Regions from separate parts of the Streptomyces sp. NPDC005784 genome, predicted to be linked through region 3. Evidence: riboswitches for the same ligand, from Rfam matches in the RefSeq annotation. Region 3 holds a riboswitch; each other region holds the start of a gene.
The links. A riboswitch is a leader RNA that binds a small molecule or an ion and turns the genes downstream of it on or off. The one in region 3 is predicted to bind S-adenosylmethionine.

Region 1 (10,295 bases), on a different contig from region 3:
ACACTCCATGACGGTCTACCGCAACGGCCAGGACATCAAGGAGATCCCCGTCACCACCGGGAAGCCCGGCTTCGACACCCGCAACGGCGTCAAGGTCGTGCTCGGCAAGGAGTACTTCGTACGGATGCGCGGGACCAGCATCGGTATCGCCGAGGGCAGTTCGGACTCCTACGACCTGCCCGTGTACTACGCGACACGGGTCACCTGGAGCGGCGAGTACGTGCACGCCGCGCCCTGGTCGACCGGCTCGCAGGGGTACGCCAACGTCAGCCACGGCTGCACCGGAATGAGCACCGAGAACGCCGAGTGGTTCTTCAACACGTTCAACGAGGGCGACATCGTCAAGGTCGTCAACTCCGAAGGCAAGACGATGGACGCGTTCGGCAACGGGTTCGGCGACTGGAACCTCGGCTGGAAGAACTGGCGCGCGGGCAGCGCCCTGGTGGGCGGATCCCCGGACGCCCCGAGCCCGGCCCAGCGCGCGAGGCTGCGTCCCGAGAGCGTGTGAGGCCGCGCCCCTCGCGGGGCGCGGGTTCCTCAGGCGCTCTGAAGGTTCCTGCGACGCAGCAGGGAGGCCAGTGAGGCGGCGAACTCCACCGGGTCGACCGGCAGGGTCACCGCGGCGTCCGCGCGGCTCCAGGTGGCCAGCCAGGCGTCCTGCGGGCGCCCGATGAGCACCAGCGCGGGCGGGCAGTTGAAGATTTCGTCCTTGATCTGCCGGCACACCCCCATGCCGCCCAGCGGAACCGCCTCGCCGTCCAGCACGCAGACGTCGATGCCGCCCTTGTCGAGCTCCCTGATGACGGCGGCCGGCGTCGCGCACTCGATGAACTCGACGAGGGGAACGTCCGGTGCGGGCCTGCGCCCGGTGGCGAGCCGCACCTGTGCGCGGGTGTTGGAGTCGTCGCTGTAGACCAGCACCGTGGCGGTCGGCTGCATTCTTCCTCCGAGACGTCAGCGTCGTACGGACATCAAGCGATCGGGCTGATCGTCCCCGGCCCGATGCGCGGATGCTACTCCCTTGAACACCTCGTCAACACCGGTTCGGACAGGGCTTCGATGGGCCATACGGGCTGGACACACCCCGTCAACACCCCGAACGGCACCCCCCGGGGTGAGGGCGGGATAAGCGACCGACATAATGTCGGTCGTGGCGACAGCAACGACAGTAGAAACCGGGCACGCGCACCCGTCGGTCAATCGGCCGAACCTCACCAGCGTCGGAACCATCATCTGGCTGAGTTCCGAGCTGATGTTCTTCGCGGCCCTCTTCGCGATGTACTTCACCCTGCGATCGGTGACCGGGCCGGATCACTGGAAGGCGATGGCAAGCCATCTCAACCTTCCGTTCTCGGCGACGAACACCACGATCCTGGTGCTCTCCTCCCTGACCTGTCAGCTCGGCGTGTTCGCCGCCGAGCGCGGGGACGTGAAGAAGCTCCGGATGTGGTTCATCGTCACCTTCATGATGGGTGCGATCTTCATCGGCGGTCAGGTCTTCGAGTACACCGAACTGGTCAAGAAGGACGGGCTCTCGCTCTCCTCCGACCCGTACGGCTCGGTGTTCTACCTGACCACCGGCTTCCACGGACTGCATGTGACGGGCGGCCTCATCGCCTTCCTGCTGGTCCTCGGTCGCACCTACGCGGCTCGGAGGTTCACTCACGAGCAGGCAACCGCCGCCATCGTCGTGTCCTACTACTGGCACTTCGTCGATGTCGTCTGGATCGGCCTTTTCGCCACGATCTACCTGATCAAGTAATCGGGCCCAGGCCCGAAACATCCAGAAGCACCGACGCAGAAGATCCTGACACCGGGGTAATCCGTGAAAAAGCTCTCCGCACGACGACGCCATCCGCTGGCGGCGGTCGTCGTCCTACTCCTCGCGCTGGCGGCCACCGGGGGGCTGTACGCCGCGTTCGCTCCCGCGGGCAAGGCGCAGGCCGATGAAACCGCCCAGTCCCTCGGTATCACCGAGGGCAAGAAGCTGTACTCCGTGGGCTGCGCAAGCTGCCACGGAACCGGCGGTCAGGGCAGCTCCGACGGTCCCAGCCTGGTGGGTGTGGGCGCCGCGGCGGTCGACTTCCAGGTCGGCACCGGCCGTATGCCGGCCCAGCAGCCGGGCGCTCAGATCCCGAAGAAGAAGGCCATCTACTCGCAGGCCGAGATCGACCAGCTCGCGGCCTACATCGCCTCGCTCGGCGCCGGCCCCACGATTCCGACCAAGAGCCAGGTCAGCCCCGAGGGCGCGGACATCGCCAACGGCGGTGAACTCTTCCGTACCAACTGCGCCCAGTGCCACAACTTCACCGGCAAGGGCGGCGCGCTGACGCACGGCAAGTACGCGCCGAGCCTGGAGGGTGTCGACCCGAAGCACATCTACGAGGCCATGCAGACGGGCCCGCAGAACATGCCGTCCTTCCCCGACACCACGCTGACGGAGAAGAACAAGCAGGACATCATCGCGTACCTCAAAGCGGTCAACGGTGACGACACCGTGAGCCCGGGCGGTCTTGAGCTGGGCGGCCTCGGGCCGGTCAGCGAGGGCCTGTTCGGCTGGGTCTTCGGTCTCGGAACCCTGGTCGCCGTCGCCGTCTGGGTCGCCGCTCGGACCGCAAAGGCCAAGAAGTCATGAGTAGCCAAGACATTCCAGAAGAGAACGTGCCCGCTGAGCGGGCCTCCGACGACCACACCGAGCACGGTGGTCATGGCGCGGTAGCCGTCGCGGACGAGCAGAACCCGTTCGCGGACCCGGGGCTGCCGCCCCACGAGCACCGCATCCAGGACATCGACGAGCGGGCCGCCAAGCGGTCCGAGCGCCTTGTCGCGATGCTGTTCGTGCTCTCGATGGTGGCCACCGTCGGCTTCATCGCCTCGTACGTGGCGATCCCGAACGACAAGTCGGTCTTCGTCTTCCCGCTCGGGCACATCAGCGCGCTGAACTTCGCGCTGGGCATGACGCTCGGTGTGGCGCTGTTCGCGATCGGCGCGGGCGCGGTCCACTGGGCCCGCACCCTGATGTCCGACGTGGAGATCGCCGACGAGCGTCACGCGATCGAGGCGGAGCCCGAGGTCAAGGCCAAGGTCCTGGCCGACTTCAAGCAGGGTGCCAAGGAGTCCGCGCTCGGCCGCCGCAAGCTGATCCGCAACACGATGTTCGGCGCGCTGGCACTGTTCCCGCTCTCCGGCGTCATGCTGCTGCGCGACCTCGGCCCGCTGCCCGGCACGAAGCTGCGCCACACGCTGTGGTCCAAGGGCAAGCTCCTCGTCAACATGAACACGAACGAGCCGCTGCGTCCCTCGGACGTGGCCGTCGGTTCGCTCACCTTCGCCAAGCCCGAGGGCCTGGAGGTGTCCGACGAGGACTTCCAGAAGGAGATCGCCAAGTCGGCCCTGATGATCATCCGGCTCCAGCCGGACAACATCAAGGACAAGCAGGAACTCGAGTGGTCCTACGACGGCATCGTGGCCTTCTCGAAGATCTGCACCCACGTCGGCTGCCCGATCTCCCTGTACGAGCAGCAGACGCACCACGCGCTGTGCCCGTGCCACCAGTCCACCTTCGACCTCTCCGACGGCGCCCGAGTCATCTTCGGCCCGGCCGGTCATGCCCTGCCGCAGCTGCGCATCGGTGTGAACGCTGAGGGTTACCTCGAAGCGCTCAGCGACTTCGAGGTGCCCGTCGGTCCTGCATTCTGGGAGCGCGGATGAGCACTACCACCACCTCCGACTCGCGCTCCTCGCGCGAGAAGGCGCCCGCCGGTGAGCGGGTCGCCGACTGGGCCGACGGCCGTCTGGGGATCTACTCCCTGGCCAAGTCCAACATGCGCAAGATCTTCCCCGACCACTGGTCGTTCATGCTGGGTGAGATCTGCCTCTACAGCTTCATCATCATCATCCTCACGGGTGTGTACCTGACCCTGTTCTTCCACCCGTCGATGAACGAGGTGGAGTACCACGGCAGTTACATCCCGCTGCAGGGCCAGTTGATGTCCGAGGCGTTCAACTCGACCATGCACATCTCCTTCGATGTGCGCGGTGGTCTGCTGATCCGGCAGATCCACCACTGGGCGGCGCTGGTCTTCCTCGCCGGCATGTTCGTGCACATGATGCGCGTGTTCTTCACGGGTGCGTTCCGCAAGCCGCGTGAGGTCAACTGGGTCTTCGGATTCCTGCTGTTCGTCCTCGGCATGTTCACCGGCTTCACCGGTTACTCGCTCCCGGACGACCTGCTCTCCGGCACCGGTGTCCGCTTCATGGAAGGCGCGGTCCTGTCCGTGCCGATCGTGGGCACGTACCTGTCGTTCTTCCTGTTCGGCGGCGAGTTCCCGGGCGGCGACTTCGTGGCCCGCTTCTACTCGGTGCACGTGCTGCTGCTGCCGGGCATCATGCTCGGTCTGGTGGTGGGCCACCTGATCCTGGTCTTCTACCACAAGCACACGCAATACGCGGGTCCCGGCAAGACGAACAACAACGTCGTCGGCATGCCGCTGCTGCCCGTTTACATGGCGAAGGCCGGAGGCTTCTTCTTCCTGGTCTTCGGTGTCATCGCGGCCATCGCGGCGATCGCCTCGATCAACCCGATCTGGGCGATGGGTCCGTACCGTCCGGACATGGTGTCCACGGGTGCCCAGCCCGACTGGTACATGGGCTTCTCCGAAGGCCTGATCCGTGTCATGCCGGGCTGGGAGATCAACCTCTGGGGTCACACGCTCGTCCTGGGCGTGTTCATCCCGCTGGTGATCTTCCCGCTGGTCCTGGTCGCGATCGCGGTCTACCCGTTCATCGAGTCCTGGGTCACCGGCGACAAGCGCGAGCACCACATCCTGGACCGCCCGCGCAACGTCCCGACCCGGACCGCGTTCGGTGCCGCCTGGATCAGCTGGTACTTCGTGCTGCTCGTCGGCGGCGGCAACGACATCTGGGCCACGCACTTCCACCTGGCGATCAACTCGATCACCTGGTTCGTGCGCATCGCCTTCTTCGTCGTGCCGGTGCTCACCTTCATCGCCACCAAGCGGATCTGCCTCGGCCTCCAGCGCAGGGACCGGGACAAGGTGCTGCACGGCCGCGAGTCGGGCATCATCAAGCGTCTGCCGCACGGTGAGTTCATCGAGGTCCACGAGCCGCTCAGCCAGGACGCGCTGCACACGCTCACCGCGCACGACCAGTACAAGCCGGCCGAGATCGGCCCGACGGTCGACGAGAACGGTGTCGAGCGCAAGGTCTCGGGCGCGAAGAAGCTGCGCGCCAAGATGAGCCAGGGCTTCTACGGGGAGGACAACCAGATCCCCAAGCCCACCGTCGAGGAGTACAAGGAGATCACGAGCGGCCACGGCCACCACTGATCCCCGGCTGTTCGCCACGGCAGGAGCCCCGTCCAGGCAATGGACGGGGCTCTTTGCCGTCTCCCGGGCTGGATAGGGTGGACTCACCCCGTGGTGCGGGGTGATCCACTCCGCGTCACCTACGACCGTGTCACCGACCACCGTGTGACCTACGAACCCAGGAGCGACCATGAGCGCTGTGAACCCCGCTGGAGGCGACACCGCGGCGGGCCGTTCCTGGCCGGCGGTACTGAACGGCCTGCTCGAGGGCCGCGACCAGAGCGCGGACGACACGGCCTGGGCGATGGACCGCATCATGCGCGGAGAGGCGACGGACGCGCAGATCGCCGGGTTCGTGGTGGCCCTGCGGGCCAAGGGCGAGACCGTCCAGGAGATCACCGGACTCGTCCGGGCGATGTACGAGCACGCCAATGTGATCGAGGTGCCCGGACACACCGTCGACATCGTCGGAACGGGCGGCGACGGCGCGAAGACCGTCAACATCTCCACGATGTCCTCGATCGTGGTGGCCGGCACCGGCGCCAAGGTCGTCAAGCACGGCAACCGGGCCGCGTCCTCCGCGTCCGGCTCGTCGGACGTCCTGGAGAAGCTCGGCGTCAATCTCCAGCTCACGGTGAAGCGGGTCGCCGAGGTGGCCGAGGAGGCCGGGATCACCTTCTGCTTCGCCGTGAAGTTCCACCCGGCGCTGCGTCATGTGGCGGCGGCACGCGGCCAGTTGGGCATCCGGACGACCTTCAACGTGCTCGGCCCGCTGACGAACCCGGCACGGGTGAAGGCCCAGGCGGTCGGGGTCGCCGACCCCCGTATGGCGCCGATCGTGGCCGGAGTGTTCGCCGAGCGAGGCAACTCCTCGCTGGTCTTCCGCGGCGACGACGGCCTCGACGAGCTGACCACCACCGCCGGCTCCCACGTCTGGGTGGTCCGCGACGGCCTGGTCACCGAGGAGCGCTTCGACCCGCGCGACGTCGGGCTCGACATCGTCCCGGTGGAGGCCCTGCGCGGCGCCGACGCCTCGTACAACGCGGAGGTCGCCCGGCGCGTGCTGGACGGCGAGAAGGGGCCCGTACGGGACGCGGTCCTGCTGAACTCGGCGGCGGCCCTGGTGGCCCTGTCGCCGACCGGCGCGTCGCTCGCGGACCAGCTCCGCGACGGAATGGAGAAGGCGGCCGAGGCGATCGACTCCGGCGCCGCGAAGCGCACCCTGGACCGCTGGGTGGCCGCCAGCAACGCCTGATCCACCGGTGACACGGAGCAGGGCGCAGTCCAGAATCCGGACTGCGCCTTGCGCGTGGAAGATCCTCTGGCAAGATGCTGTACCAGGTCATGAGTGACAGCCATCAGGCCCCGGCCGGCTGTCCGGCAACCCTCCGTCCGTGGCGGGGTGCCCCGGGTGAAGACCAGGTCGTAGGCAGCGAGGCCTACGGCAAGCGCGGACCCCTCCCGCCCTCCGGGCGGATGCAACCAGGGGTCCTGGTCGTTCGAGGGAGCCTTCTGTGAGCAAGCGAATGCGATAGGGCGTAGAGCCCCGCCCCCGCACACCCTTTTCACCCTTTCCTGCGCTGAGCCCTGCCTCCGGGCGGCCGGCTCGCGCGGTGATCCCGCCTGCCTCTCACAGGAGCTCGCCATGTCTGTCTCCACCGTTGCCGCCGACCAGTCCGTTTGTGCCCCTCTGGCCGTTCTGGGCCGGGATGTCACCGTCCCGCTCGTGACCGGCGGCGAGGTGACCTACGCGGCCCTCGACTACGCCGCCAGCGCGCCCGCCCTGCAGCGGGTGTGGGACGACGTGGCCGCGTACGCGCCGTACTACGGCAGCGTCCACCGGGGCGCCGGCTACCTCTCGCAGCTGTCCACCGACCTCTTCGAGAACGCCCGCAGGACCGTCGAGGAGTTCCTCGACTGCCGCGCCGGCGACCAGGTGGTCTTCACCCGCTCCACGACCGACTCGCTCAACCTGCTCGCCGCCGCGCTCCCGGCCGACTGCCAGGTCTTCGTCTTCGAGACCGAGCACCACGCCTCGCTGCTGCCCTGGCGCGACGCCCGGGTGACCTACCTGAACGCCCCGCGCACCCCGGGCGAGGCCGTCGCCACCCTGGAGCAGGCCCTCGCCGCCCGCGACCCGTACGGACCGGCCCTGGTCTGCGTCACCGGCGCCTCGAACGTCACCGGGGAGCTGTGGCCGGTGCGGGAGCTGGCCGCCGCCGCGCACGCCCACGGCGCCCGTATCGTCCTCGATGCCGCGCAGCTCGCCCCGCACCACCCGGTGTCGGTCCAGGACCTCGACGTCGACTGGGTCGCCTTCTCCGGGCACAAGCTGTACGCGCCCTTCGGCTCCGGTGTCCTCGCGGGCCGCTCCGACTGGCTGCTCGCCGCCGAGCCCTACCTCGCGGGCGGCGGCGCCAGCCGCAAGGTCACCCGGCGTACGGACGGCGGCGTGGACGTGGAGTGGCACGACAGTGCCGCCCGGCACGAGGCCGGCTCGCCGAACGTCATCGGCGCCTACTCGATCGCGTCGGCCTGCAAGGCGCTCACCGAGGAGGGCTTCGACAACCTCGTCGCCCGTGAGCAGCACCTGATCCGCACCGTCCGCGCGGGCCTCGCCGAGGTCCCGGAGGTCCGGGTCCTGTCGCTCTTCGGTGACGACGCCCCGCGGGTCGGCGTCATCTCCTTCGTCGTCGAGGGCTGGAACAGCTCGCACTTCGCGGCCGCGCTCTCCGCCGAGTACGGCATCGGCGTCCGCGACGGCCTCTTCTGCGCCCACCCGCTGGTCCGCACGCTGCTCGGCAGCGACCCGGAGACCCAGGGGGAGTGCGGCGCTCCCGAGGCGGCCCCGGGCGAGAAGTCCCTCAACGCCATCCGCGTCAGCTTCGGGGCCGGTACCCCCGACGAGCACGTCGAGCGGTTCGTCCGCGCGGTGCGCGAGCTCGTCAGGGACGGCGCGCGCTGGCAGTACCGCACCGAGGGCGGCCGCTGCGTCCCGGCGGTCTGACGCACCGAGCGTGCCCGGAGGCGGTGTTGCCGTCGGTCAGGAGTCGAGGCCGATCGCGAACGCCGCCTCCAGGTCGTGCTGGGAGTACGTACGGAACGCCACGTGCGTGTCCGTCGCCTCGACGCCCGGGATCTTGCTGATCTTGCCGGGAATGACGTCCGCGAGGTCGTCGTGGGCCTTGACCCGGACCATCGCGATCAGGTCGTAGGTGCCGGTGACGGAGAAGACCTCGCTGACGCTCTCCAGCGACGCGATCGACTCGGCGATCTCGGGGATCCGGTCCACGCTGGTCTTGATGAGGACGATCGCGGTGATCACGGCTGGTTCTCTCCCTAGGGGGCCGCTGCTGGGGATCTCACCCTACTCGCGGTCCAGCTGACCCGGCTGATCCGCCGGGGGCCCCGGAAGCGGCCCCGGAGCGGGCACGACGGCCGTACGGCGGCGGAACCGGGCCCACGCGTAGACGAAACCCAGGGAGAAGCCCACGAGGTGGGCCAGATAGGCGACCCCGGGGCCCGAGGCGCTGCGGCCCGCCGCCAGCCACTGCAGGGTGAACCAGAACGGCAGCACCACCCAGGCCGGGAACCGCAGCGGCAGGAAGAACAGGAACGGGAAGAGACTGGTCACCCGGGCCTTGGGGAACAGGTACAGGAACGCGCCGAGCACCGCGGAGATCGCCCCGGAGGCCCCGACCAGGGACTGCTGCGAGGTGGCGTTGGCGGCGGCGTAGCCGAGCAGGGCCAGATATCCGCAGCCCAGGTAGAAGAGGGCGAACTCCAGATGGCCCATGCGTTCCTCGGCCATCAGCCCGAAGACGTAGAAGAAGAGCATGTTGCCCAGGAGATGGAGCCAGCTGCCGTGGATGAACAGGGCGGTGGCGGGGGTGAGCGCCTCGCGCGGGGCCCCGCCGAACAGATCGGCCGGGACCACGCCCCAGCGGCGGAAGTACGCCCGCTGGGCGACCAGCAGTTCGTCCCCGGTGCCGTACGCGGGATCGAGGCCCGAGGCGGGACCGATCACGAAGATCAGACAGCACAGGACGATCAGCCCGTACGTCACCGGCGCCGACTGACCCCGCAGCGCCCTGCCGAACGCCGCACTCCAATTGCCGATCATGGTGCAGAGCATGACGTAACCACACCGATGCGCACAGACCGCCTCGCCGCCGCGGACAGCCGAGCGTCGAGTACCCGCCAGGCCGTAGGGTTACGAGCCAGATGCACCGGGAGACCGGTGCCGGACGGACACTAGAAGGAAAGCGACCGCCCTATGACAGTTCCCCTGCCCGACGCCAAGACCCGCTGGCGCTGCGCCCTCTGCGGCAACCTCACGCGTTTCGACGTCACCCGCTCCTCGAAGGTCGTCGAGTACGTACACCTCGACCTGGCCGGTGAGCCGAAGGTCGAGGAGCGCGAGGTGGTCAGTGAGACCATCGAGTCGGTGCGGTGCCGCTGGTGCAACGCGGTGGATCAGGTCGAACTCGTGGACAGGCCGGGCGCCGGCTCCTGACGGAGCGGGCCCCGCACGGATATTGGGGTGAACGGATGGTGGAGACCACAGGCGGGGAGCCGGACGACGGCACCGCCGAGGTGCTCGACCGTCCGCTGCCCGACGGAGTGCGCCGACGTGTCGTGCAGATCGTCTCGGACGGCTTCGGCGGGCTGACCATGGCCGAACTTCCCGCCCAGTTGAGGCAGTACGCCCGATTCGCGCCGAACCGGCGGGCCAAGTTCGCCGGCAACGCCATGGCCGCGGCGCTGGAGACGGACCCGCTGTTCAGACAGCGCATCGCCGAGAAGCTGAGAGAGGCCCAGCCGGAGCTCGTCGCAGTTCTCGACTCGGGCGCGCCGCCTCCGGCCGCGGATCCGCTGGACGTGGCGGCCGCGGCCTATGTGCTGCGTCCCGCGGGCTGGGTGAAGCTGGTGACCGCCGCGGGCGAGGAGGCCCTGCGGGCGGACGCC
Region 2 (10,295 bases), on a different contig from region 3:
TGCTGTCCGGCAACCGGGGTCTCGCCCTCACCGCGGCGATCTACGCGGGCGGCCTTCTCGCCGGGTACGCCGTCGGGTTCGCGGCCACCTATTTCTTCGGCCTCGGCAACGTGACACCGGCCCGCCCGGCGGAACAGGCCGCGGAACAGGCCGCCGTCTAGGACCTGTCCCGGCCGGACTGTCGGTGGCGCGTGCGAGGCTGGGAGCATGAACCACGCACAGCTTGCCGAACTGGGCCGCGCCCTGCGGGTGCTCGGGGAGCACGGCGACGCCCTGAGCACCGACACCCCCGACGCCAAGCTGCACGAGGTCAAGGCGGACCTGAAGCGGGCCCTGAGCCTGCTCGACGAGACGGTGACAACGGCCAAGCCGACCACCCGTTGCGCCGAGCATCCGAACGGCCCGGTGGACGAGAGCGCCCCGGACCGCTGTCTGCTCTGCGAGACCCGCCGCCGCACCGCCCGCCGCACCGAGGTGAACGACGCGTACGGGCACGGCCGGGTGCCCTCCCCGGACGAGCTGCCCGACCGCACGATGACCCGCTACGGAGTCCGCGCCGACCGCCCCCAGCCCCAGCAGCGCTGGCTCCCGGAGGTCTGGAGCGGCCAGGAGTGGCACCTGTGCGGCACCCCCCGGCGCGACCGCCAGGAAGCCGAGCGCTACCTCGCCGCCGAGCGCCGGACCCCCCGTCCCGGCATGGCCTACCGCCTCGTCCACGAATTCACCGACTACGAGGTGCTCCGCATCTGGGGCACGCCGGTCAAGGTCGACATCGAGCCGATGGGGAACCTGTAGGCGAGCGGTCCGGGAGGGCCGGGGAGCCCGCGAACAGGGCCGCCGGGAAACCCGCCGACGGGTCCGCCGGGGACCGGGCCCGTCCCGGACGCGGGATCACGGCAGGCGCCCCTCCGCGTTGAGCCGTCGCACCCGTTCCCGCAGCACCTCCCCCGGCGGCGCCTCCCCGAGGGCATCCTCGGGACAGTCCCACTCGCAACCGCCGCCGGGCGGCCGCAGTTGTACGAGGCCGCCCCCGCGCCCCATCACCTGGCCGAGCCGCCCGTCCCGCACGTCGACGGCGTACTCCGCGCTCACGCCTCGCCACGACCGTCGCCGGTGCCGCACGCGCGCAGTACGGCGGTCAGCTTCTGGGCGGTGCCCACGTTGCAGCGGCCGAGCGCGACCAGGGCGAAGGGCTCGTCGCTCGCGCCGGTCACCGGATCGACCCGCAGCGACGGCAGCACCACACCGACCCCGGTCAGTGCCGCCCGCAGCTCCTCGACGATCTCCTCCGTCGGCCGCACGCGCCTACTCGACGTCATCTCCATCGCACCGCACCTTCCACGCTGAGTGTTCGCATTCACCACCCAGCGTGGCCATACCCCCTCTAGCCTGGGAAGAGTCGGCGCTCCAACAACCCCTCCTGTGCGACAGGGAGTTGCCATGCCCGGGCCCAAGGACCTCGATCCCTCCTCCTCACCGCGCGCCATGATCGGCGCAGAGTTGCGGCACGCCCGCGAGAACGCCGGCCTCAGCCAGGCCGAACTGGGCGAACCGCTCTTCGTCAGCGGTTCGTTCATCGGTCAACTGGAGTCGGGGACGCGGCGGTTGCAGCTCGAATACGCCGTCCAGATAGACGAGATCCTGGGGACGAACGGGTTCTTCGAGCGCAATTGCCGGGCGCTGGCCAGGTCCAAGTACCCGGACCACTTCGCCGAGGCGGCGGAGGCGGAGGCGATCGCTACGGCGATCAGGGAGTACGCAACACTGCTGGTTCCCGGGCTGTTGCAGACCCGCGGGTACGCGGAGGAGATCTTCCGCGCGTACAAGCCGACCGTGCCCGACAGCGAGATCGAGGCACTGGTGCTGGCCCGACTCGAACGCGCTCATCTCATCGACGATCCAACAACGCCGCTGTTGTGGGTGGTTCTGGACGAAGCCGTACTCCGGCGTGAAGTCGGCGGCGGTCCGGTGATGTCAGGAGCCCTCCAGCACATCACCGGCTTGGCTCGACGGCACCGGATCATCGTTCAGGTGCTGCCGTTCAGTTCCGGGGCGCACGCATCGATGACCGGCCCGTTGAAGCTAATGGAGTTCGAGGACGCACCACCGCTGTCGTTCGTCGAAGGGCCGGACATGGGGAAGCTGCTGGACGATCCAGCAACAGTCGCCCGGCACAGCCTCACCTTCAACCTCCTCCAGGCTGCGGCCCTCTCCCCGCAAGAGTCCCTGGCCCTGATCGAATCCGTGGCGCAGGATTACGAGCATGGAGACCAACACCCGTGAGAACGACCTGACCACCGCCACCTGGTACAAGTCCAGTTACAGCGGGGGCGAGGGCGGCAACTGCCTCGAAGTCGCTCGCTGGCGCAAGTCGACGTACAGCGCCGGTGACGGCGGCGACTGCCTCGAAGTCGCCGACGGTCACCCCACCCTCGTCCCCGTCCGGGACTCCAAGAATCCGCTCGGGCCGGTGATCACCTTCGGGGCCGCCGCCTGGGGCACCTTCGTCGGTCACCTCGGCGCGACCGGCTGACCGGAAAAGGGACGGCGCCCGCGTCGCAGCGGGCACCGTCCCTCCGGGACAGCAGGTCAGCGAGTCCGCTCAGGTCAGCTGAGCGAACCCAGCGCCGCCGCGTCGTACGGGGCCAGGTCGTCGAAACGGCCGCCCAGGACCTTCGCGGCCCACTCGGGGTCCTGGAGCAGCGCGCGGCCGACGGCGACGAGGTCGAACTCGTCGCGCTCCATGCGGTCGAGGAGGTCGTCGATGCCCTTGACCGGGGAGCCCTCGCCCGCGAAGGCCTTGATGAAGTCGCCGTCCAGGCCGACCGAGCCGACGGTGATGGAGGGCTTGCCCGTCAGCTTCTTCGTCCAGCCGGCGAGGTTGAGGTCGGAACCGTCGAACTCGGGCACCCAGTAGCGGCGCGTGGAGGCGTGGAAGGAGTCCACACCGGCCGCGGCGAGCGGGGCGAGGATCGCCTCCAGCTCCTCCGGGGTCTCGGCGATCCGGGCGTCGTAGGCCTGCTGCTTCCACTGCGAGTAGCGGAAGATGACCGGGAACTCGGGCGAGACCGCCGCGCGCACCGCGGCGACGATCTCCGCCGAGAACTTCGTACGGGCCACCGGGTCGCCGCCGTACGCGTCCTCGCGCCGGTTGGTGCCCGCCCAGTGGAACTGGTCGAGCAGGTAGCCGTGGGCGCCGTGCAGTTCGACACCGTCGAAGCCGATGCGCTCGGCGTCGGCGGCGGCCTTGGCGAACGCCTCGATGACGTCGTCGAGGTCCTGCTGGGTCATGCTCTTGCCGGTGACCTCGGCGCCCTCCTTGTAGAGGCCGGAGGGGCCGACGGCCGGAGCGTCCGCGAAGGGCGGCTCGCCCGCCTTGCGGACCATGCCGATGTGCCAGAGCTGCGGGACGATCGTGCCGCCCGCCGCGTGCACGGCGTCGGCGACCTTCGTCCAGCCGGCCAGCTGGTCCTCGCCGTGGAAGCGCGGCACGTCGTTGCTCTGTCCGGCCGAGTCGTGGCCGACGTACGTTCCCTCGGTCACGATGAGGCCCACGCCCGCGGCGGCGCGGCGGGAGTAGTAGCCGACGACGTTCTCCCCCGGCACACCGCCCGGCGAGAACATCCGGGTCATCGGGGCCATGGCGATCCGGTTCGGGACGGTCAGGCCGTTGATCGAGACGGGACGGGAAAGGATCTCGGCTGCGCGGGACGCGGCGTCAGCGGTCACGTGGGGGCTCCTCGAACAGGTGGTCGGTATGACGTCGAGTGGTCGGCGAGGCAGGAGATTCCGTGCGGTATGTGCACATGCATCAACTGCTCTTCAGCGTCAACCGCCGCACCGGGCACGGCATTCCGCCGTCCCGGAACCTGCCGCTGTGATCCGGACCACGCTCACGGAAGACCCACGGAAGACGCGGAGCGCACGGAGAGCGGGAAGTACGGGGAACGCCCGAGGGCGGCACCCCCCTCGCGGGAGGTGCCGCCCTCGGAACGTCAGGACGATGATCGACCGGGGTCGATCAGAAGTCCATGTCACCGCCCGGCATGCCGCCCGGAGCGGCCGCGGAGGCCTTCTCCGGCTTGTCGGCGATGACGGCCTCGGTGGTCAGGAACAGCGCGGCGATGGAGGCGGCGTTCTGCAGAGCAGAGCGGGTCACCTTCGCCGGGTCGATGATGCCTTCGGCGATCATGTCGACGTACTCACCGGTCGCGGCGTTCAGGCCGTGGCCGACGGGCAGGTTGCGCACCTTCTCGACGATGACGCCACCCTCGAGACCACCGTTGACGGCGATCTGCTTGAGCGGGGCCTCCAGGGCGAGACGCACGGCGTTGGCGCCGGTCGCCTCGTCACCCGTGAGCTCGAGCTTCTCGAAGACCGAGGAAGCCTGGAGCAGGGCCACGCCACCACCGGCGACGATGCCCTCCTCGACGGCCGCCTTCGCGTTGCGAACGGCGTCCTCGATGCGGTGCTTGCGCTCCTTGAGCTCGACCTCGGTGGCGGCACCGGCCTTGATGACGGCCACGCCGCCGGCCAGCTTCGCCAGACGCTCCTGGAGCTTCTCGCGGTCGTAGTCCGAGTCCGAGTTCTCGATCTCGGCACGGATCTGGTTGACCCGGCCGGCGACCTGGTCGGCAGAGCCGGAGCCGTCGACGATCGTGGTCTCGTCCTTGGTGATGACGACCTTGCGGGCACGGCCCAGCAGGTCCAGACCCGCGTTCTCCAGCTTGAGGCCGACCTCCTCGGAGATGACCTCGCCGCCCGTGAGGATGGCGATGTCGCCGAGCATGGCCTTGCGGCGGTCACCGAAGCCCGGAGCCTTGACGGCGACGGACTTGAAGGTGCCACGGATCTTGTTGACGACCAGGGTCGACAGAGCCTCGCCCTCGACGTCCTCGGCGATGATCAGCAGCGGCTTGCCGCCCTGCATGACCTTCTCGAGGAGCGGGAGCAGGTCCTTGACGTTCGCGATCTTGGAGTTCGCGATCAGGATGTACGGGTCGTCGAGGACGGCCTCCATACGCTCCATGTCGGTGGCGAAGTACGCCGAGATGTAGCCCTTGTCGAAGCGCATACCCTCGGTGAGCTCCAGCTCCAGACCGAAGGTCTGGGACTCCTCGACGGTGATGACGCCTTCCTTGCCGACCTTGTCCATCGCCTCGGCGATGAGCTCGCCGATCTGGGTGTCGGCGGCGGAGATGGAGGCCGTGGAAGCGATCTGCTCCTTGGTCTCGACATCCTTGGCCTGCTCAAGGAGGGCACCGGAGACGGCCTCGACGGCCTTCTCGATACCGCGCTTGAGAGCCATCGGGTTGGCGCCGGCGGCGACGTTGCGCAGACCCTCGCGCACGAGCGCCTGGGCCAGCACGGTCGCCGTGGTCGTACCGTCGCCGGCGACGTCGTCCGTCTTCTTGGCGACTTCCTTGACCAGCTCGGCGCCGATCTTCTCGTACGGGTCCTCGAGCTCGATCTCCTTGGCGATGGAAACACCATCGTTGGTGATCGTGGGCGCGCCCCACTTCTTCTCGAGGACGACGTTGCGGCCCTTGGGGCCAAGGGTGACCTTGACGGCGTCGGCGAGCTGGTTCATCCCGCGCTCGAGACCGCGCCGTGCCTCCTCGTCGAACGCGATGATCTTGGCCATGTGAAGTGGTCCTCCCGGACGGGGTGGATTTCTCCGGATCGTGCCCGCGCCCGCGACGGACGGCCTGCAAGCCTTGTGGTTCCTTGCCCCACAGGCCCGCGGGCCTCACTGGCCCGATCCAAGTTCTGTCACTCTCACTGGGAGAGTGCTAACGCCAATGATTAGCACTCGACCCCGTCGAGTGCAAGGTGTGCTCGCGAAGCGAGCTCGTTGAGGGGTGGCGGTCGGGTGACGGGCCGGCGCAAACGCCTCTCCTGAAAACGGGCCCCACGAGCAGCCTCCACACGGGTGCTGGGCGTAGGCCCCGCACGGGGGCGCTCGCGGGCGCGCGGGCGCGCACGAGAGAGGGTAAGACCGCCGGGGACGCACGAGGGGCCCGCATCCCTGGTGGGATGCGGGCCCCTCGGCGTGAGTGCGTCGGTGGCCGTTCGCGCCCGGACTAGACGGCGAGTTTGACCATGTCCGCCTGCGGACCCTTCTGGCCCTGCGAGATTTCGAACTCCACTCGCTGACCCTCTTCAAGGGTGCGGTAGCCGTCCATCTGAATCGCGCTGTAGTGCACGAAGACGTCCGCACCACCGTCGACCGCGATGAAGCCGTACCCCTTCTCCGCGTTGAACCACTTGACGGTGCCCTGAGCCATGCCTAACTCCCCTATTACTGGCCCTTGCACAGATCCACACTTCGCGGATCCGGGTCAGACCTCACCCCCCAAACGGTTGGGGGTGTGCGCCGGAACGCGTCGACCGCGGCTGAATGTATCTGTCCAACTGCCGTCTGCAACAGGTCAATCGGACGAGAATTCTGGGCATGGCTGATCAATGATATGCGGAGAATCCGCAAGGATCCGGGGCAAGTCGGGCCCCGTAAATGCCATAAACGGCCCATAAAGGGGAGGCAGTTTGGCTACTTCTTGTCGGCCGCCGAACGGGTACTCATATGCGTCCGGCATGAAACCAACATCGAAATCGAAGTCGCTTCCCCAACTGTAGCGCGCTCAACCATGCAGAATTGCCCCCTCCGTTTCTCTCACGGAAGGGGCAATTCTATGAACTCAGCGTGTTCGGCATTACCGAGGGTAACGATCAGCCGCCGGCGACGGCCGGAATGATCGAGACGCCCACACCGTCCGGGGTCGCCGTCTCCAGACCCTGCTCGAACCGAACGTCGTCGTCGTTGACGTACACGTTGACGAAGCGGCGCAGCTTGCCCTGGTCGTCCAGGACGCGCGCGGCGATGCCCGTGTGGTTCTTCTCCAGGTCGGTGATGACCTCGGCGAGGGTCGTACCCTCTGCCGTCACCTCGGCGGCACCACCGGTGTAGGTGCGCAGGATGGTGGGGATGCGGACGTTGACGCTCATGATGCGAGGCCAGCCTCTCGGAAGGAGTCGAGGTTCGGACGGATGGTCGCGGTCAGTCCGGTGTCCGAGGCCACCGCGTCCAGGGTCTTGAGGCCGTCGCCGGTGTTCAGAACGACCGTGGTGAGGGTCGGGTCGAGGAGACCGTTCTCGATCAGCTTGCGGGTGACGCCGACGGTCACGCCGCCGGCCGTCTCCGCGAAGATGCCCTCGGTGCGCGCGAGCAGCTTGATCGCGTCGACGATCTGCTCGTCGTTCACGTCCTCCACCGCACCGCCGGTGCGCCGCGCGATGTCGAGCACGTACGGCCCGTCCGCGGGGTTGCCGATGGCGAGCGACTTGGCGATGGTGTCCGGCTTCTGCGGCCGTACGACGTCGTGGCCGGCCTTGTAGGCGACGGACACCGGGGAGCAGCCCTCGGCCTGGGCGCCGAAGATCTTGTACGGCTTGTCCTCGACGAGTCCGAGCTTGATCAGCTCCTGCAGACCCTTGTCGACCTTCGTGAGCTGGGAGCCGGAGGCGATCGGCACGACGAGCTGGTCCGGCAGCTTCCACCCGAGCTGCTCGCAGATCTCGTACGCCAGCGTCTTGGAGCCCTCGGCGTAGTACGGCCGCAGGTTGACGTTGACGAAGCCCCAGCCCTCGCCGGCCGGGTCGCCGATCAGCTCCGAGCAGAAGCGGTTCACGTCGTCGTAGTTGCCCTCGATGCCGATGAGCTCGCCGCCGTAGACCGCGGCCATGACGACCTTGCCCTGCTCCAGGTCGTGCGGGATGAACACGCACGAGCGGAAGCCGGCGCGGGCCGCCGCGGCGCCCACGGCACCGGCGAGGTTGCCGGTGGAGGAGCAGGAGAGGGTGGTGAAGCCGAAGGCGCGGGCCGCTTCGATGGCCTGGGCGACGACGCGGTCCTTGAAGGAGTGCGTCGGGTTGCCGGAGTCGTCCTTGACGAAGAGCTTTCCGGCGTCGACGCCGAGCTCGCGGGCCAGGTTGTCCGCCTGGACGAGCTTGGTCCAGCCCGGGTTGATGTTCGGCTTGTCCGCCACGTCCGCGGGGACGGGCAGGAGGGGCGCGTAGCGCCAGATGTTCGTGGGTCCCGCTTCGATGCGCTTCCGGAGTTCTTCGGTCTCGTAGGCCGAGAAGTCGTAGGCGATCTCCAGCGGGCCGAAACACTCCTCGCAGGCGAAGACCGGGCCCAGCGGGACGCGCTGTCCGCACTCGCGGCAGGAAAGCGCCGCGGCCGGGCCGAGGTCCACCGCATCGGCGGAGCTCACGGAGTTCGTGGTACTTGCATCTGTCTGCGCAGCCATGGAGGCGAGGCCCTTTCCTCATCTTCCTCACGACGCACTTCGCCGTGAGACGGATTTGGCACCTTCCCGAGCCGGGAGCCTCGCGACGCGATCGACATCGATCGGTACGAGACCGGCTGGAGGGTTGCCGGGGCTTCATCGGGCCGTATCCCTCTGCCCCTCTGGATGAGCGGTATTTGATTGTTGAACTGTTGAACGCGATACGTGCCGACGATCCAGGACATGCGATGGTCATCCGCGTTGTTCAAGACTGTAACCGAAGGCCAGGACAGTTGAGATAGTCGTCCGAACCGCGAGACGACGGCAATCGATCTGCCGCTGGCCGCAGCGGGCACGCCGATGAGAGCGTGTGATCAGACAGTGAGGAGCCGCAGACCGTGCTGAAAGAAGTCGAAAGCTGGCTGAGCACACGCTCCTGGTCCGTGACCGACCGCCCCCTCCACCGGCTCATGGCCGCGAAACGCATCACCGGGTCGACGGTCAGTGTCGTGCTGCCCGCGCTCAACGAGGAGGAGACGGTCGGCGAGATCGTCGCGATCATCCGCCACGACCTGATGCAGCAGGTGCCCCTCGTCGACGAGATCGTCGTCATCGACTCGGGCTCGACGGACCGTACCTCGGCGGTCGCCGCCGCCGCGGGCGCGCGTGTCGTGCACCGCGACGACATCCTCCCGCGGATTCCGGCCGTGCCCGGCAAGGGCGAGGTGCTGTGGCGGTCGCTGCTCGTGACGAGCGGGGACATCGTCTGTTTCATCGACGCGGACCTCAAGGAGTTCTCGTCCGACTTCGTCTCCGGAATCGTGGGCCCGTTGCTCACCGATCCCGGCGTCGATCTGGTCAAGGCCATGTACGACCGTCCGCTGGGCGGCGCCACCGGCCAGGGCGGCCGGGTCACCGAGCTGATGGCCCGCCCCCTGCTGAACATGCACTGGCCGCAGCTCGCGGGCTTCGTCCAGCCGCTCGGCGGCGAGTACGCGGCCCGCCGCTCGCTGCTCGAACAGCTCCCGTTCCCCGTCGGCTACGGCGTCGAACTGGGCATGCTCGTCGACGCCCTGCACCTGGTGGGCCTGGACGCCCTCGCCCAGGTCGACGTCGGCGTCCGCAAGCACCGCCACCAGGACGGCCAGGCGCTGGGCCGGATGGCCGCCGCGATCTACCGCACCGCGCAGCTCCGGCTGGCGCGCGGCCACCTGATCCGCCCCGCCCTCACCCAGTTCGAGCGCGGCCGGGACGGTTTCCAGCCGCGCACGTACTCGGTGGACACGGAGGAAAGGCCACCGATGACCGAAATCTCCGAGTACCAGCGGCGCAGGGCCGCGTAGACCAGCCCGACCGGCCGCGCGATCGCATACGGCCGAAGGGAACGTTTGAGCGTTTCGAGACGGGGCTAGGTTTCGAGGCATGGCTTCAACGCACGGTGCCCACCGGATTCTGGTCGCGTCCAACCGCGGCCCGATCACCTACGAGGTACGGGAGGACGACTCGCTGCACGCCCGGCGCGGCGGTGGCGGCCTCGTCTCGGGACTCTCGGCGATCGGGCCGGACGCGGGCGCCCTATGGGTGTGCTCGGCCCTCGGCGACGGCGACCGGGAGGCCGTACGGCGCGGAGTCGGCGAGGACGGCGTACGGATGCTGGCCATCGACGCCGAGGTGCACGCCGACGCGTACAACGGCATCGCCAACTCCGTGCTGTGGTTCGTCCACCACATGCTCTACCAGACCCCGCTGGAGCCGGTCTTCGACGCGGAGTTCCGGCGCCAGTGGGCGTCGTACCGGACCTACAACCGTGCCTTCGCCGAGGCGCTGGCCGAGGAGGCCGCAGAGGGCGCCTCCGTGCTGGTCCAGGACTACCACCTGTGCCTGGTGCCGGGCATGCTCCGCGAGCTGCGCCCCGACCTGCGCATCGGTCACTTCTCCCACACCCCATGGGCGCCCGAGGACTACTTCCGGATGCTCCCCGACGACATCCGCGCGGAGTTGCTGGAC
Region 3 (10,295 bases):
GTGCTTGATGGCGGTGGCGCCGCTGACCTGGGCGCGCCGCACCTCGCGGGCGTGCTCCTCGGCCTCGGCGTCGGTGTCGCCGAGGACGAAGGTCGCGGCGGGAAGGATCAGCAACTGGTCGGGGCGGCGGCCGTGGCGGGCGAGGCGTCCCTTGACGTCGGTGTAGAACGCCTGGCCCTCTTTGAGGGTGGAATACCGGCTGAAGATGGCGTCGGCGCCGGCGGCGGCGAACTCGCGGCCCTCCTCGGAGTCACCGGCCTGGAAGATCACCGGTCGGCCCTGCGGGGAGCGCGGGACGTTGAACTGCCCCTCGATGTCGAAGTGTTGTCCCTGGTGGACGAAGGCTCCGGCCTTGGCGTCGTTCAGGAAGGTGCCGGTCTCCTGGTCGGCGACGATCTCGTCCCCGTGCCACGAGTCGAAAAGCTCGTTCGCCGTGGTCAGGAACTCCTTGGCCCGGGAGTAGCGCTCCTCCCGGGGCAGGAAGCCGCCGCGGCGGAAGTTCTCGCCGGTGAAGGCGTCCCAGGAGGTGACGACGTTCCAGGCTGCCCGGCCGTCGGAGAGATGGTCGAGGCTGGCGAACTGACGGGCCACCTCGTAGGGCTCGTTGAAGGTGGAGTTGATGGTGCCGGTCAGGCCGAGGTGTTCGGTGACGGCGGCGAGCGCGGCGAGGACGGCAAAGGTGTCGGGCCGTCCCACGACGTCCAAGTCATAGATCTTCCCGCCCTGTTCACGCAGGCGCAGGCCTTCGGCGAGGAACAGGAAGTCGAACTTGGCACGCTCGGCGGTGCGCGCGAAGTGCGCGAACGAGCTGAACTCGATGTGGCTGCCGGCCTCGGGGTCGCTCCACACGGTGGTGTTGTTGACGCCGGGGAAGTGCGCCGCGAGGTGGATCTGCTTGAGCGGCTTGCTCATGGTCGGGGGTCCTTCCGGCTCAGGCGGTCGTGGCTGCATAGCGGTTCGCGGGGCGGGCGAGTCCGAGCAGTCCGCGCAGGGTGTCGGCCTCGTAGGCGTTCCGGAAGACGTTCCGGCGCTGGAGTTCGGGCACGAGACCGCGGGTGATCGCGGGAAGGTCGTGCCCCACGACGGCGGGGCGCAGCCGGAAGCCGGTTAGCCCCGCGGCGGACAGCTCCTGTAGGAGATCGGCGAGCTGGGCGGGTGTCCCGGCGAAGACGCGCGCGTCGCTGGTGTACGGCTCGCCCGCCGGCGTGTCCAGTCGCTCACGGCGGGCCTCGGCCGCTCCGGGGGCGTCGTCCAGGAACACCACCAGGTCACCGAAGACGTGCACGGTGTCGCCGGCCCGGCCGGCCGTGTCCTGTTCGGCGCGGATCTCCTGGACGATGGCGCGGGCCTGGCCGGCGTCGTGCGGCGTGACGTAGCCGACGTCGGCGGACCTGGCCACCAGCCGGTACGGGATGGTCGCGTGGGCCAGGGCGGTGACGACCGGCTGGCCCTGCGGCGGCCGGGGGGTGATGGAGGGGCCCTTGACGCTGAAGTGGCTGCCCTCGAAGTCGATGTAGTGCAGCTTGTCGCGGTCGATGAAGCGGCCGGTCGCGACGTCCCGGATCTCGGCGTCGTCCTCCCAGCTGTCCCAGAGCCTGCGCACGACCTCGACATAGTCGGCGGCCTCGTCGAAGTGCTCGGCGACCACTTCCTGTACGGCGGGGGTGTCGTATTCCTCGAAACGGATCGGCGGGACCGTCCGACGTCCGAAGTGCGCGGCCTCGTTCTGGCGTGCGCTGATCTGGACACGTAGGCCCGCGCGGCCGGAGCTCACATAGTCGAGTGTGGCGATCGCCTTGGATATGTGGAACGGCTCAGTGTGTGTGGCCACTACGGTCGGAACCACGCCTATGTGGCGGGTCAGCGGCGCGATCCGCGAAGCGATGAGGACGGCGTCCAGGCGGCCGCGGACCTGGTCGGTGCGGCCGTCCGGTCCGGTGAGGGACGAGGACTGGAGGCCGAGTCCGTCCTCGATGGTCACGAAGTCGAGGAGACCGCGCTCGGCCTCGGTGACCAGGCCGGTCCAGTAGGCGGCGGTCAGCAGTTCACGGGGGCGGGCCACGGGCTCGCGCCAGGCGGCCGGGTGCCAGCCCGCGCCGTCGAGCGCGACGGCGAGGTGCAGGGGTGTGGGTGACGAGGACACGGAGGTGCCTTCCTGATCGACCGTACGAGGAAGCCCGCCCCGGCGAGCGGGGCGCGGCTGCGTGGGAACGGGTCAGGGGCGACAGAGCGCGCCGGCGACCCGCAGCAGATCGATGTGCGGCCGGCCGTACAGGTGCAGGCGGCGGGGCGGGAGCGGCCTCGGCACGCGGCGGCGGGACACGCGACGCATGTGCCTCACCTCCGACCTTCCGACCCGGTGCTCCGGGGTTCCTGGTCCGCCCGGCCCGGCGGGTACCCGAACGGGCGCCACGCGGTCCTGGACAAGCACAACCACGCGGCTATGCCCTTTCTTCCGGCTGCCACGCTTCTTCTTGCCTCTCGTACGCGGCCTGTTCGCCGTCGGGCGTGCGGACGAGCACGAACCGCGTCCGCCGGCGCAGGGTGAACCCGATCGACTCGTAGAGCCGGATCGCGTTCGTGTTGTCGGCGGCGGCGTGCAGGAAGGGGATGTCGCCGCGTTCCCTGATGCCCGCCGCGACCGCGCGGACCAGGCGTGTGGCGAGGCCCCGGCCGCGGTGGCCGGGATGGGTGCACACCGCGCTGATCTCGGTCCAGCCCGGCGGGCGCAGGCGTTCGCCGGCCAGGGCGATCAGGCGACCGCCCTCCCGGATGCCCAGGTACGAGCCGAGTTCGACGGTACGGGACAGGAAGGGGCCCGGCCGGGTCAGGGCGATCAGGTCGAGGATCTCGGGCACGTCGGCGGGGCCGAGCCGTACCGCTTCGGGCGCGGGCTCGGAGTGCAGCGTGGTGGCGATCAACTGGACCCCGTCACCGCTCTGTTCGACCGTCCAGCCCTCGGGCACGGCCTGGACCGCGGTGACCGGGGTGACCACGCCCGGACCGACGAGTGCGGCCAGGTCGTCCCACGAGCGGGGGTCGGCGGGGTCGTCGAGGGCGGCGAACGGGGACACGTCCGTGGGATAGCGGGCGGCCCGGCCGACGCGCTCGGCGAGGTGGGCGTGCGGACCGGTCAGCGCGGCCCACGCCGCGTTGTCGAGGATGTGCGGTGCGGTCGGGCTCGGAGAGAGTGCGGGGTGGACGCTGGTGGACATGGCGGTGCGGGTTCTCCGTATCTGGAACGCGGCCGGACGCGCCCCTGGGACTCCGCCACGGCGCGGCGGAGTCCGCTGAGGTGGGCGCTGGTTCAGGAGTTGTCGAGCGGCAGGCCGGGCGGGTTGACCTGGGAGGTGTCGACGGCCTCGTTGGAGAGGTTGTAGGCGGCGAGCCACTTGGCGTACTGACCGTTCTTGATCAGGTGGTTGATCGCGTCGGCGATGGGCTTGGCCAGCCCGCTGTCCTTCTTGGTGGTCGCCGCGATCAGGCCCTGGAGCGTGCCACCGGCCCCGGAGAACGTGCCCGCGCTGCGGGTCGGGTTGGGCGACTTGGCGGTCTGCGTGATGTGGTAGGCGACGCCCGGGTTGGCGGCGAAGTAGACATCGATCTTGCCGCCGGTCAGTGCCAGGCTGACGGCGTTCTTGCTGGCGTAGTTCTTGACGGTGAGGGTCTTGCCCTCCTTCTTCAGCTTCGCCTGCCACTCCAGGAGGATCTTCTCCTGGTTGGTGCCGTTGTCGACGGCGACGGTCTTCCCGGCGAGGTTCTCGTAGTTGCCGTCGAAGTTCCAGGTGCTCTTCTTGAGCACCTCGAAGCCGACGTTGTCCTTGCGGTAGGAGGCGAAGTCGTACTTCCTCTTGCGCTCCTCGGTGTCGGTGATGTTGGCGAAGGCCACGTCGACCTTGCCGCTGTCGACACCGACGAACATGTTCTCCCAAGTGGAGTTCCGAAGCTCGGGCTTGAGGCCGAGGACGGCGGCGATCAGACGGCCGAAGTCGGGCTCGGCGCCGGTGAGGGTCTTCTGGTCCTCGCCGACGTACGCCAGCGGCGGGAAGCCTTCGGGCAGGGCGCCCACGCCTATCTCCAGCTTGCCGCTCTTGCTCACCGACGCGGGAAGCTCGGCGCTGATCGACTTCACCTCCGTGACCTTGAGTGCGGTCGGCTTGGCGGCCCCGTTGGACAGCTGTCCCACAGTGACCGTGCCGGCGGCGCCGGTCGTGGTGGCGGCGTCGCTGTCACCCCCGCAGGCGGCGAGCCCGGCGGCGAGGGAGGCGACGGCCGCGGTGGCGGTGACGCCGCGAAGCATTCTGCTGTTCAGGGGGAGGGTGCGCATGGCTGTCCTTGTCGGGTGTGTGCGGTGCGGGTGTGGGGGCGCGGTCCCGGCGGGCCGCGAAATCGGGTGGATGTGCGCGACGGCGCACGGCGGATGGCAAGTTCCGGGGTCCCCGGTGCGAGTTGCATCGCCGAACGTGTGCCGCGGGCGCGGGTCGGTGGCGACCGGTGCCTCGCTGTTCGCCGTCGGCGTGCGGGTCAGAGGACCTTGCTCAGGAAGTCCCTGGTGCGCTCCTGCTGTGGATGGTCCAACACCTGCGTCGGCGGGCCCTGTTCGACGATCCGGCCGCCGTCCATGAAGACGACCCGGTCGGCGATCTCACGGGCGAATCCGATCTCGTGGGTGACGATGACGAGGGTGGTGCCGCTGCTGGCCAGGTCCTTGATGACGGTGAGCACCTCGCCGACCAGTTCGGGGTCGAGCGCCGAGGTCGGTTCGTCGAAGAGGATGACCCCCGGTCGCAGGGCGAGGGCGCGGGCGATGGCCACCCGCTGCTGCTGACCGCCCGACAACTGCCTCGGATAGGCGCTGGACTTGTCGGCCAGCCCCACGCGGGCGAGCAGATCGCGGGCCAGCCGCTGGGCCTCGGGCTTGGACAGTTTCCCGGTCGCCACCGGAGCCGCGGCCACGTTGTCCAGCACGGTCAGATGAGGGAAGAGGTTGAAGTTCTGGAAGACGAACCCGATGCGGCTGCGCTGGCCCAGGATGACGCGCTCGCTCAGTTCCTTCAGGCGCTCGCCGTGCCTGCGGACGCCGATGAGCTCGCCGTTCAGGCTCACATGGCCGATCTCGGGCTTCTCCAGATGGTTGATGACCCGCAGGAGGGTGGACTTGCCGGATCCGGAGGGTCCGAGGATGACCGTGACCTCTCCGGGCCGGACGGTCAACTCCACGCTCTGCAGGACCTGGTGGGCGCCGTACCACTTGTGCACGTCGTGCACCTCGACCGCGGCCGGCTGGATCCCGAGCGCTCCGATGACCTCGGCCGCCGGAGCCGTCCCCGTCGCCTGATCCTCCGGATCCGTCCTGGTCTTCACCGTCGTCCGACGCGTTTCGCCGCTCATATCGCCGTCTCCCTCCGGACCCGGTCGCGCACGTCGCGCAGACCGTTCCGTACCTTCTGCAACGGGGTCGGCGGCAGGGTGCGCAGCGCGCCCCGTGAGTAGTGCCGCTCGACGTAGAACTGGATGACGGACACGACGCTGGTGAGGATCAGATACCAGGCGGTGGCCACGAGGAGCAGCGGCACGATGTCGCCGGGATAGGTACTGCCCATGCTCTGCACGGAGCCGAACAGGTCCAGCAGGGAGACGTAGAAGACCAGTGAGGTGCCCTTGATCAGGCCGATCAACTGGTTGACGTAATTAGGGGTGATGGAGCGCAGCGCCTGCGGGAAGACGATCTTCGCGAACTGGTACCGCTTCGGCAGGCCCAGGGCGGAGGCCGCTTCGTGCTGCCCCTGGTCGACGGAGAGGAGGCCGCCGCGCACCACTTCGGAGGCGTACGCCGCTTCGTTCAGGCTCAGTCCGACGACGGCGACGGCCATGTCGGTGGCCAGGTGGGACTCGTCGAAGGTGAAGAAGGCCGGGCCGAACGGCACGCCGACGCTCAACGTCTGGTACAACGCGCTGAAGTTGTAGAGGAACAGCAGGACCACGATGAGCGGTACCGAGCGGAACAGCCAGGTGTAGACCCAGCTCACCGCGCGCAGCACCGGGCTCGGGGAGAGCCTGGCCAACGCGAGCAGGATCCCGCCCAGCAAGCCCAACACCGCGCTGTAGAAGGCGACTTCAAGCGTGATGACCAGGCCGTCGAGGATGGTCGGGCGAAGGAACCAGTACTGGAAACGGTCCCACTGGTAGAAGGAATTGGTCACCAGACCGTGGGCGATCTGGGCGACCAGTACGAGCACCACGGCCGTGACGATCCAGCGGCCGGGACGCCGGAGCGGAAGAACCCGCTGAGCCGCCAGAGGCTTGGGTACGGCAGGGACGTCGGTACGGGGGATCGCCTCGGCGAGCGGCGCTGATCCGGAGGACACAGCTGCGCCGGGAGATTGACTCATGGAGAGCTCCAGCGGATGCGGACACCCCGGACCACGGCGAGCGGCGGCATGACGCGGAGCCGGAACGGCTCAGCGCGGATCGACGCACGGGTGCATGTGGAACGGGGGCTGGACGGAGAAGGGGCACACCGCGACAGCGGTGGTCGTCAGAGATTCAGAAGAAGAGCCGTCAGCCCTGGCAGAGGGGGCGACACGTGCCCGTACACAGCGCGCTGTTGACGCGCAGCAGGTCCACGGAGCGGTCGGCGCACAGCACATCGCGGCCGAGGCGCCGCCATGCGGCCGTCCCGTCAGCTGCGTGCATCGCCGTCACCATCACTTCTCCGGCCCTGAGGCATCTCGTTGTGGGCCGCACGTTAGGCCCGCCCCGAAAAGAATGTCAATGCGGGTGACCACCAGGTGAGACCGCGCGTGCGGCCTTCTTGACGGCAGCTCAGGGCGCGTCGAGACTGGCCTGGACGGTCACGATTGTCAGCGCCCACGGTGCGGGTTCGCCCCGCTCCTGTGGTCATCGGCCCCGGCCCGCTGACAGGCAACCCTTCCACCGCGACGGGGTGCCCCGGGTGACGACCGGGTTCCGCCGATGCGGCGGAGCAAGCGTGGTCTCGCGTCTCGCGAGCCCTGGAGTCGGGACCGGTGGGAATTGCCCAGGAACGGTTTGACGAGACGCCTGCACATCGATCTGTTGCGTGTCTCCAGCGCCTACTGATTCGTGACCGGTCCGTTCGATCCGGACCGGTGCGACAAGCGCAGTCAATCCGCATTCGGCCGCTGGTGCCCACAAGGCGGCGGTGGCTTCCTCGTTCCCCAAGGGAGAGTCATGCCCGAGACAGCTTCGCGGACTTCAGGTACAGCCAACTCGCGCCCCTGTGACCAGATCCCGTTCCCCTCGGACCTTCGCCTCAAGGTGGCGGCGACACCGCCCGCGCTCCCCCACAGCGTCCACAGCCGTATCGGCGTAGGCCTGGCCGGCGGCTTCTACCCGGCGCCGCACCGCTACGAGCTGTATCTGTCGGAGAGTTGTCCGCTCTCGCTGCGCATCGCGATCACCCTCGACCTGCTCGGCCTGAGGGACTCGCTCGCCACCACCCTCCTGGCACCCCCCGCCGGGACACCCGACGCCTTCGCCTCGCTGCGCCGCGCCTACGAGGCCACCGAGCACCACTACGACGGACCGCTGACGGCGCCCGCGCTGTGCGACCGATGGAGTGGACGCATCGTCAGCAACCACACGCCGGACATCCTCCGCGATCTCGCGGGGCTGCTCTCCGGTCACACCACGGGGCACCCGTCCGCGCTGTGCCCTCCGGCCCTCAGCGCAGACATCGAAGCCCTCCGCGACCTGCTGGAGCGCGACGTCACCCCGTCCGCCCAGCCCTCGGAACTCTCGGCCGCCCTGGAGTTGCTGGACTGCCAACTCGCCGCGCAGCCCTATGTGTTGGGCGAAGACCTCACGGCTGCGGACGTGGACGTGTGGGTCGCGCTCACCCGACTGGGCCGGTCCGACATCCTCGGCTCGCATCCCCGGCTCCGGGACTACGTACGCCGTCTGGGCGACCACTCGGCCTTCCGGGACGGGAGCGCCGTGGTGTCCGTGGCTGCCGACGCCTGACGCTCCGGCGGAATCGAGAGGGGAGGTTCCTGCCTGGCCGAGCGCCCGGCCGGCAGGTGAGCGGGGTCCTCGCACGAATGGCTGAACGGAGAACCGGACGCCGGGCCCGGCGTCCGGGCCGTTCAGTCGCGCGGAACCAGGATGATGCTCACGCCCTTATGGGTCGAGGTCCACTCCCGGCCCCGATCGAGGATCTCCCGCCCCGAGCCCAGGATCTGGTCCTGGATGATCAGCGCGGACTCACGGAGCTCCTCCCACGGCTCCGGCACGTCGAAGGCACGCCGGGACCGCTCGACGGAGCCGACCAGAGCACGACAGGCCGCTTCCACGTCGGCGACGTTCTGGCCGGCCGATCCGACTCCGTCGATCGACCACGTCATCCACAGGCGCCCCATGACGACACTCTGTCCCATCCGCGGAACCAACGCATGGCCACCGCACAGAACACGGAGCAATCACCGAGACGGTCCACCGGTCTGCCCCCGTCCACGTGCGGTCCGCCGACGTTCGGCGCAGGCTATGAGCGTAGGAGCGCGGCACCCACACCACACGTCCGGCGGCCAGAAGGAATGACGATGGCTGAAACAGGCCCGTCGAGACGGCCGTCGGTGGCGCAGCGCCGGGTTCTCGCCCCACTCGCCCTCGCCCAGTTCATCTGCAGCTTCGCCGGCTCCAACATGAACGTGATGATCAACGACATCAGCGAGGACCTCGACACCACCGTGCAGGGCGTGCAGGTCGCGATCACGGTCTTCCTGCTCGTGATGGCCGCGCTGATGATTCCCGGCGGCAAGTTGACGGACCGCTACGGCCGGAAGCGCTGCTTCCTTGCCGGGCTGACGGTGTACGGGATCGGCGCCCTGCTGAGTGCCGTCTCCCCCGGCCTGGGTGTCCTCATCCTCGGCAACTCGATTCTCGAAGGCGTCGGAACAGCACTGCTCATCCCGCCCGTGTACATCCTCACGACGCTCCTCTTCCAGGACATGACCTCCCGCGCCCGAGCCTTCGGGGTCATCATGGCGCTGGGCGGCATCGGCGCGGCGGCCGGCCCGCTCATCGGCGGGCTCATCACCTCGTGGATCAGCTGGCGGGCCGCCTTCGTGTTCCAGGCCCTCGTCATCGCACTGATCATCGTGCTGAGCCGGCACATCAAGGACCCGCTGCCGCCGGATCCGACACGCCCCTTCGACACCGTCGGAGCCGTCCTCTCGGCCACCGGCCTCGTCCTCATCGTCATGGGCATCCTGGCCGCCGACAACAACGTCTGGCTGATGACCGCCCTGCTCGTCCTCGGGGCGCTGACGCTGCTGCTGTTCTTCCGCTCCGTACGCGCCCGCGAGGCAGCGGGAAAGGAACCGCTGCTGTCCACCAGCCTGTTCCGCAACCGCACGTCCAACCTCGGCCTCATCACCCAGAACATCCAATGGCTGCTGCTCATGGGATCGTCGTTCACCGTGGCCGCCTTCCTCCAAGTGGTACGCGGCTACGACGCCATCGCGACCGGCGTCATCTTCACGGCCGCCACCCTCGGTCTGCTCGCGACCTCCCTGGCCGCCGAACGTCTCGCCGAGCGCCGCCCCCAACGCACCCTGATCATCGCGGGCTTCGTCGTCACGATCTCGGGCGTCGTCGTCCTGATCGCCATGGTCAACAGCTTCTCGAGCCCCTGGGCCTTCGCTCCGGGGCTGCTCCTGGTCGGACTGGGCCTGGGCGTGATGCTGACCCCGTCGGTCAACATCGTCCAGTCGAGCTTCCCCGAGGACCAACAGGGCGAGATCTCCGGCCTGTCCCGCAGTGTGTCGAACCTCGGCTCCTCGCTGGGCACCGCCGTCGCCGGCACCATCCTCGTAGCCGAATTCACCACCCGTTCCTACGCGGCGGCCATGGTCACACTCGCCGTCCTCGGCCTCTTGGGACTCACCGCCGCGATCCTCCTTCCCAGGACCCCCGTCAGCACACCCAACATGGCGGGCACCCGGGCACGGAACGGCGGCTGACTACTCGGACGGCTGCCGAACTCCCCTTACGGAAAAGCCAGTTCCGGGTCCTGTGGCACAGGACCCGGCCTTCGTCATGCCCGAATACAGGCATCACTTCGGATTCCGTCCGTAACGCTTTTCGCGCTACGGCCCAAGAACAGGTGAAGCGACTTCGAAGCACTCCGGAAGCCTCCGCCGAGGAAGGCCGAGGAGGGCCGAGGATCCTCCGACAAGAAGGAGACGCCTGTGGACGGCGCGGAACGGTCACGGGGTGGGCCCGCCGCTGCGGCACGTGACCCGCGGCTCTTCGAA

Region 1: another riboswitch for S-adenosylmethionine. It lies ahead of ACFYR3_RS02210 (aminotransferase class V-fold PLP-dependent enzyme); the one in region 3 lies ahead of ACFYR3_RS15925 (putative leader peptide).
Region 2: another riboswitch for S-adenosylmethionine. It lies ahead of thrC (threonine synthase); the one in region 3 lies ahead of ACFYR3_RS15925 (putative leader peptide).

Annotation. Positions count from the first base shown of each region.
Region 1 is NZ_JBIAIQ010000001.1:500,589-510,883, reverse strand. Features, by position in the region: gene ACFYR3_RS02245 (Ig-like domain-containing protein) at 1-508, shown strand, start outside; gene ACFYR3_RS02240 (hypothetical protein) at 538-939, opposite strand; gene ACFYR3_RS02235 (heme-copper oxidase subunit III) at 1,142-1,762, shown strand; gene ACFYR3_RS02230 (c-type cytochrome) at 1,826-2,635, shown strand; gene ACFYR3_RS02225 (Rieske 2Fe-2S domain-containing protein) at 2,632-3,711, shown strand; gene ACFYR3_RS02220 (cytochrome bc complex cytochrome b subunit) at 3,708-5,348, shown strand; gene trpD (anthranilate phosphoribosyltransferase) at 5,518-6,582, shown strand; SAM riboswitch class IV at 6,668-6,784, shown strand; gene ACFYR3_RS02210 (aminotransferase class V-fold PLP-dependent enzyme) at 6,973-8,334, shown strand; gene ACFYR3_RS02205 (Lrp/AsnC ligand binding domain-containing protein) at 8,371-8,652, opposite strand; gene ACFYR3_RS02200 (rhomboid family intramembrane serine protease) at 8,695-9,450, opposite strand; gene ACFYR3_RS02195 (hypothetical protein) at 9,604-9,843, shown strand; gene ACFYR3_RS02190 (NYN domain-containing protein) at 9,879-10,295, shown strand, end outside.
Region 2 is NZ_JBIAIQ010000019.1:8,388-18,682, forward strand. Features, by position in the region: gene ACFYR3_RS26745 (PTS transporter subunit EIIC) at 1-161, shown strand, start outside; gene ACFYR3_RS26750 (hypothetical protein) at 208-795, shown strand; gene ACFYR3_RS26755 (hypothetical protein) at 892-1,092, opposite strand; gene ACFYR3_RS26760 (hypothetical protein) at 1,089-1,319, opposite strand; gene ACFYR3_RS26765 (helix-turn-helix domain-containing protein) at 1,441-2,283, shown strand; gene ACFYR3_RS26770 (DUF397 domain-containing protein) at 2,264-2,533, shown strand; gene ACFYR3_RS26775 (NADH:flavin oxidoreductase) at 2,608-3,729, opposite strand; gene groL (chaperonin GroEL) at 4,022-5,644, opposite strand; gene ACFYR3_RS26785 (cold-shock protein) at 6,084-6,287, opposite strand; gene ACFYR3_RS26790 (MoaD/ThiS family protein) at 6,730-7,005, opposite strand; gene thrC (threonine synthase) at 7,002-8,309, opposite strand; SAM riboswitch class I at 8,325-8,481, opposite strand; gene ACFYR3_RS26800 (glucosyl-3-phosphoglycerate synthase) at 8,687-9,631, shown strand; gene ACFYR3_RS26805 (trehalose-6-phosphate synthase) at 9,711-10,295, shown strand, end outside.
Region 3 is NZ_JBIAIQ010000008.1:68,932-79,226, forward strand. Features, by position in the region: gene ACFYR3_RS15885 (NtaA/DmoA family FMN-dependent monooxygenase) at 1-912, opposite strand, end outside; gene ACFYR3_RS15890 (LLM class flavin-dependent oxidoreductase) at 932-2,143, opposite strand; gene ACFYR3_RS15895 (putative leader peptide) at 2,216-2,332, opposite strand; gene ACFYR3_RS15900 (GNAT family N-acetyltransferase) at 2,442-3,215, opposite strand; gene ACFYR3_RS15905 (transporter substrate-binding domain-containing protein) at 3,308-4,327, opposite strand; gene ACFYR3_RS15910 (amino acid ABC transporter ATP-binding protein) at 4,525-5,289, opposite strand; gene ACFYR3_RS15915 (amino acid ABC transporter permease) at 5,388-6,392, opposite strand; gene ACFYR3_RS15920 (hypothetical protein) at 6,562-6,696, opposite strand; SAM riboswitch class IV at 6,853-6,998, shown strand; gene ACFYR3_RS15925 (putative leader peptide) at 6,976-7,101, shown strand; gene ACFYR3_RS15930 (glutathione S-transferase C-terminal domain-containing protein) at 7,213-8,004, shown strand; gene ACFYR3_RS15935 (hypothetical protein) at 8,127-8,399, opposite strand; gene ACFYR3_RS15940 (MFS transporter) at 8,580-10,001, shown strand; partial or broken gene ACFYR3_RS15945 (RNA polymerase sigma factor) at 10,230-10,295, shown strand, end outside.